Linked DNA regions of Idiomarina loihiensis L2TR. The main gene of each other region encodes a partner of the protein of the gene in region 2 in a complex. Links are inferred from orthologs where the notes say so. Each region holds a gene or a part of one and is shown on either strand. Other genes may lie near its edges. The genes, in order: dapF and rppH.

Region 1 (3,256 bases), 2.2 Mb from region 2 along the record:
TAGCCTTTTGCTCACAAAGAGCGCCAGCTCAGGCTTTTGATTTAACCAGGCCTGACGCACTGACAACCATTTTTTTAAGGCTTTTTCAGCACAACGACCAAAGGGCACAATACGCGTTTTGCTGCCTTTACCGGTCACCCGTAATTGCATCATACGGTGGTCAATGTGGTCTAGATCAAGACTCACCAGCTCCGCCAGACGAATACCACTGGCATAGAGCAGCTCCATCATGGCGGCGTCTCGAATGGCTAAGTCATCATCTGTGGGTAAATCCAGCAAATGAGAGATACTGTCCACATCGAGGTTTTTGGGTAAGCGTTTGGGAATTTTAGGTGCCGATACTGACATGGCCGGGTTGTCATCCATAGCGTTAGATTCCACCATGAACTGACAGAAAGTGCGCCATGCCGATAGTTTTAAAGCGATACTGCGTTCACCCAGCCCATTGCGCCGCCAACCGACTAAAAGCCGTTCAATAACAGGGACACGCAGCGCTTTAGGTTCCGTTATTTTTTGCAGTTCAAGAGCAGTCAGATCAGCGGCGATAAGGCGCTGGTAATTCTTTAGCGTTAGCTCCGCTAAGCCCCGCTCTCCCTGCAGTTGTTGCATCCATTTTTGCTGCCAGTCATGCAGCTTCATGGTTTTGCAGTAGCCCCGGTAACAATGCGCTGAGCAAGGCCTGTAGCTGATTGATCAGTAACTTGTCCATTGCCGGCTCAAAGTGACTGGCGTTAGTATTACCAACCGCCAGCATCCCCAGTTCGCCATTGTCACCCAACAACAGCAGTGCCACTGAGGCTATTTCTTCGTCTTGAAACAACAGCTTATGCTCTTGCTCCGTTAAGCGACCGAGATAAATAGAACTTTCATTGAAACGTTTGCTTAGTAGCTTTTTGTGAGTGTCGGAAGCAAAGCTGTATTGCTCGCCTAAATCGACCGGGCTGTCGAAAAACTTCAAGGACAAGGCCGGCATTTCCAGCTCATTCTCAAAGGTGTTTTGCAGTTCATCCAGAACCTGACTCAGGCTCTGACAGCGCAACAGACTTACGTATAAGTTGCTGTAAGCCGAGAAAATCGCTTCATTGCGGCGCGCGTTTATCATCAGCTCGGTAATTTCTTCTTCCAGCTGCTGTACGCGCAAACGCAGCTTTTGCTGCTGCCGTTCAATTAACGAGACGGCGCCTTTTTCACTGTGTTGAAACTGTAACTGAGCCAGTAAGTCATCGTTTCTCGTGAAAAAATCAGGGTTCTCTTGTAAGTATTCTCTTATAAGGCTGTCGTCTAAACGTTCATTTGCAATCATTTTCGATTCGCTACTCATAACACCATTTGTCCATCGTAAACTAATTCTGCGGGGCCGGTCATTTTTACAGGCTGCCCCTGCTGCCAACGGATAATTAAGTCCCCGCCGGGCAAGCTGACTTTTACTCGCTCATTTAATAAGCCTTGCTGAATGCCGGCTACAGCTGCGGCGCAGGCGCCACTGCCGCACGCCCGAGTTTCACCAACACCACGCTCAAACACGCGCAGTTTAATTTCATCAGCCGATACTTTCTGCATAAAACCTACATTCACGCTTTCGGGGAACCGCTCATGCGCTGCCAAAGCCGCTCCCAGAGTTTCCACGGGTGTCGTGTCGACGTTATCCACAGCGATAACACAATGCGGATTGCCCAGACCAAGAACACCACAAAGAACCGTTTCTTCTTTTACTCTCAAAACATAGGTCTGTTCTGCTTTTTGCGCTTTAAAAGGCACCGCCGCCGGTTCGAATAAGGGTTCGCCCATATCCACCGTCACCTGACCGTCTTTCTCTAAGTGCAGAACCATTTTTCCGGCCTTGGTACTGACTTTAAGGTGATTCTTATTGCTTAAGTTTTTAGCTTTTACAAACTTCGCAAAGCAGCGGGCACCATTACCACATTGAGCAACTTCGCTGCCATCGGCATTAAAAATGCGGTAGTGAAAATCCAAATCAGGGTCATAGGGCGGCTCAACTAACAGCATCTGATCAAAACCAATGCCCGTGTGCCGGTCTGCCCAGCGACGTATTTGGTCTGGGTTCACATATAAATTCTGAGTGACGTTATCCACCACCATAAAGTCGTTGCCGAGCCCGTGCATTTTTGAAAAATGTAATAACATTTTTATTGGCCTTCCTGGTGTAACAAGTGCTCGCCCCGGACGAGATCGTTAAAGCTTTCACGTTCGCGGATCAGTGTAGCATTATCACCTGAGACCAAAACCTCGGGCGGGCGGCCACGACTGTTATAGTTAGACGCCATAGTAAAACCATAGGCACCGGCATGTTTAATGGCCAGTACGTCGCCCTGTTGCACATTTAAATGCCGTGCGTGTCCGAAAAAGTCGCCGGTTTCACACACCGGGCCGACAATATCATTCAACTGGTCGCCGCCGCGCTTATTTTCGTGCGCGGGTAAAATGTCGTGCCAGGCCTGGTACAAAGACGGACGTATTAAATCGTTCATGCCGGCGTCAACCAACACAAAGTTCTTATCTTCTGAGGGTTTAATGTATTCCACTGTGGTCAGCAAAACACCCGCGTCTGCGGTAATAGCACGACCGGGTTCCAGTACCAAAGTAATTTGCGGGTAATTCTCGGCTAACTTGACCAGTTCCTTTAAATAAAAGGACTTATCCAACGGCTCTTCCGGCTGATACGCCACACCAAAACCGCCACCTAAATCCAGGTGTGTCAGCTGGACACCGTCTTTTTCCAGTTCCGAAACCAGGTTAAACATGCGCTGCGCGGCATCGAGGAAAGGCTCAGCTGTCATTATTTGTGAGCCAATATGGCAGTCCGCACCAATTAAATTAATATTAGGTAGGCTATGCGCCTTCAGAAAAACCGGCTTGGCCAGTGACATGCTAATGCCAAACTTGTTGGCTTTCATGCCTGTGGCAATGTACGGATGCGTTTTGGCATCAACGTCGGGGTTCACTCTTAACGACACCGGAGCCTGTTTGTCCATGGCGGCAGCAATGTCCTGAATACGCTCAAGCTCCGCCTCAGACTCTACGTTAAAGCAGCCAATGCCCGCTTCCAGCGCCATAATGATTTCGTCTTTTGACTTCGCTACACCGGAAAAGACCACGTCGCCAGCTTTACCACCAGCCATGAGTACGCGCTGAAGCTCGCCACCGGAAACAATATCGAAACCTGCGCCATGCTCAGCCAGTAACTGCAAAATAGCTAAATTGCTATTGGCTTTTACTGCATAACACAGCTTATGAG
Region 2 (3,223 bases):
GACCATCCTGCGTTTCTGCAGGCAAATGACTATGCTCAGTAACAATGTCACGCAGTTCTTGTTCTTCTTCGGCTAACTGATGAAACTGAGTTAATACTTGCGCTGGCGGGTCCACATAAATTTCGCCAGTGTAGCCATCCACTGCCAGCAAGCGGTCGGAGAAGAAGTGCAGCTCGATGTCGTCGACACCCAGCACCGCCGGAATGTTCATGCTGCGCGCCATAATAGCAGCATGCGAGTTACTCGAACCATTTAATGAAATGATACCGGCAATTTGCTCTCGCGGCAGCTCGGCCAACATTGAAGCAGTGACTTCGTCCGCTATCAAAATGAAGTTGTCCGGCAAGGGCTTGCGTTTACGCTGACGGTTTTGTAAGTGCAACAGCACCCGCTGACCTATGTCACGCACATCGGTGGCGCGTTCTTGCAGATAAGAGTCTTCTAATGCCTCAAACTGAGCAACAAACTGCTCGACCACGTATTTTAATGCGGTTTGCGCGCGCCAGCCTTCTTTAATCATGTTTTCGACGGCGTCGCCCATACTGGCCGCGTCCAGCATGCCCTGGTACACATCGAAAATTGCCAGCGTATCATCCGGCACCTGCCCCGCCATGCGCCTGGACAGTTCTTTTAAGTCGGCTCGGGTACGTGCAACCGCCTGACGGAACTTGCGAATTTCGTGAATGGGTTTGTCGGAACGTCGTGGAGTCACTTCATCTATACGCGCTTCTGGTCGCGACACATAAGCCTCACCCACGGCCACACCGGGCGAACCGGGCAAGCCCCTTAAGCTGTGTATCCAGGGGGAGTGTTCACTAACCAGCAAACCTTTGGCATCGGCATGCGCTATAACTGCCGCCAACTGCGCTGCCAAAGTAACAATAAAAGCTTCTTCTTCACGACTAAAACTGCGCGCCACACTTTGATGCACCACCACTATACCCAGCACTTTGCGGCGGTGGATAATAGGAGCGGCTAGTAAGCCCTTATAAATATTCTCGTTGGTGTCGCTGAGTTTTTTGTTGGCGGGATGCATACTGGCATCGGCAATGTTTAGCGGCTCTTCTCGTTGTGCCGCTAAACTGATAATACCTTCGCCAAAGTCGACCCGGACGGGTTTTCCGTCTTCGGCACGCAAGCCGTCACTGGCCGCCATAACAAACTGACGCTGGTCGTTGTCGGCCAAAAATACACTGCAACTGTCGGTTTCTAAGGCTTCGCGCACCTGACTCACCATGGTAGTTAATGCCATGTTGAAATCAGGCGCTTTATTGACGCCCTGGACTATCCTTTGCAATGTAACCAACATCATATTTAACGTTTGCGCCTGTGCTGACGCCCTCCCGAAGCTCGAAATGGCATCGCCTGCGTGGCAAACTCTTTCATCACCCGACGATATACATCGCGCTTGAAGGATACGACCTGCCGCACCGGGTACCAATAACTGACCCAGCGCCAGCCATCAAATTCAGGGTGGCCTGAATGTAAAACATCTACGTCTTCTTCACGACATTTTAGCCGTAACAAAAACCACTTTTGCTTTTGTCCAACACACATGGGCCGCTGTTCACGTCGAATTAAGCGCTTTGGCAAGCGATAACGCAACCACTGTCGGCTGGTGTACAGAATTTCAACCTGCTCCGGCTTTAACCCGACCTCTTCGTAGAGTTCGCGGTACATTGCCTGCTCAGGGGTCTCGCCTTCGTGAATTCCTCCTTGCGGAAATTGCCAGCTTTGCTGGTTAATTCGACGAGCCCAAAATACCTGCCCATGCCCGTTACAGATGACGATTCCTACGTTTGCCCGGAACCCTTCTGCATCTATCACGCGAGCATCCTCAATTATTCTCTGTTACAGTGGATTCTTCCATAAAGCCCGGTTGCGGGCAAATGCTGATTCACTATTTACGAAGATTTAAGTCATGACCGACAAGCCACAACGCCCTCAGTCCATTGATGAATTGTTTCAGCGCGCGGCGGCTTTAGCTGGCCGTACATTTGCTGACCTGGCTGCTGAAACCGGGTTGCAGGTACCCAAAGATTTACGCCGCGACAAAGGCTGGGTGGGACAACTACTGGAGCTGCAACTGGGCGCCACTGCGGGCTCCAAGCCCACGCAGGACTTCCCTGAGCTGGGTGTTGAACTCAAAACGCTACCGGTAACGCCCGACGGTGAACCGCTGGAAACCACTTTTGTCTGTACCGCTCCTTTAGTAAATATTCAGGGAGTCCAATGGACCACTTCTAACGTACGAAATAAATTACAACAGGTGTTGTGGCTACCCATTGACGGCCGCCGCGAAGTGCCTTTAGCCGAGCGGGTAGTTGGCAGTGCGTTTTTGTGGGTGCCTAGCGAACAGGAGGAAGCCTTGCTGCGCAACGACTGGGAAGAACACATGGATCGTATTGCTTTGGGCCAGGTTGAGAGTATTACCGCACGTCAGGGGGAAGCCATGCAAATTCGCCCCAAAGCCGCAGACGGTTCGGCGCTGACCGAGGCCATTGGCCCGGAAGGTACTATAATTGAAGTGCGCCCACGGGGCTTTTATCTTAAGAAGGATTTCACCCGGCAGATATTGCAGCGGATGTTTATGTAATCCGAGGCATCATCGGTTGTACACAGGAGAAACTATGCAATTTAATGTCAGTCCTCAGGCTAAGCGCAATGCATTAACCTTTTGTGGGTTGGCGGTATTGTTGTTTGCGCTACTGGTTTTCCTTCATCTGGTGCGAGACGATATTCCGGTGGGTGTTACTGTGGTGCTCGGCGCAACGTCCGGCATATTCTTGCTGTTAGGCATTGGTAAAGTGATAGAGCCTCCGGTTTCACTGGTGATCACCGAAGACGGCATTCGTTATTTGCACCGCCGTGGACAATGGCAGATTCGCTGGGAGAATATTATCCGTTACGACGTTCCCCGAGTGAACCGGGTGCTGGAGCTTGAAGACGCCCCCTTTCTGGGGTTCCGGTTGTATCAGGTTGAAGAAGTGCTGGATGATATTTCGCCCCGGCTTGCTTCTGCCTTATTGTTCGAACAACGTCAGTTGCTGACTATGGCTTTGCGGCATCAGGCACCGGAGCGCGAGGATTATACGCCTTATTTTGATATTCCAGACAGTTACATTAGCCCTAATGGCACTGTTTATAAGGGGCTAATTGGTGTGTTTGGTAAGCGCATGGAACAAATGCGGGAATTACTTGGTTACGACCTTTACGTAAGTTC

What was found.
Region 1: the proteins of rppH (region 2) and dapF are in contact, whole or in part, in a solved structure (PDB 5YGU), measured with the Escherichia coli proteins. The link is inferred for Idiomarina loihiensis L2TR from one-to-one orthologs.

Annotation. Positions count from the first base shown.
Region 1 is NC_006512.1:2,738,150-2,741,405, forward strand. Bases 232-3,163 are described here. They hold dapF (diaminopimelate epimerase), read right to left. Parts: upstream 2,146-3,163; coding sequence 1,318-2,145; downstream 232-1,317. Other genes in these bases: IL_RS13080 (tyrosine recombinase XerC), read right to left, coding at 232-639; IL_RS13085 (DUF484 family protein), read right to left, coding at 626-1,321; lysA (diaminopimelate decarboxylase), read right to left, coding at 2,148-3,163. Also shown: more of IL_RS13080, read right to left, coding at 1-231; more of lysA, read right to left, coding at 3,164-3,256. UniProt on the Escherichia coli protein: Involved in the succinylase branch of the L-lysine biosynthesis and in the biosynthesis of the pentapeptide incorporated in the peptidoglycan moiety. Catalyzes the stereoinversion of LL-2,6-diaminopimelate (L,L-DAP) to meso-diaminopimelate (meso-DAP).
Region 2 is NC_006512.1:526,456-529,678, reverse strand. What follows is about bases 72-2,970. They hold rppH (RNA pyrophosphohydrolase), read right to left. Parts: upstream 1,828-2,970; coding sequence 1,315-1,827; downstream 72-1,314. Other genes in these bases: IL_RS02545 (DUF2982 domain-containing protein), read left to right, coding at 2,631-2,970; mutH (DNA mismatch repair endonuclease MutH), read left to right, coding at 1,922-2,596; ptsP (phosphoenolpyruvate--protein phosphotransferase), read right to left, coding at 72-1,309. Outside these bases: more of ptsP, read right to left, coding at 1-71; more of IL_RS02545, read left to right, coding at 2,971-3,223. UniProt on the Escherichia coli protein: Master regulator of 5'-end-dependent mRNA decay.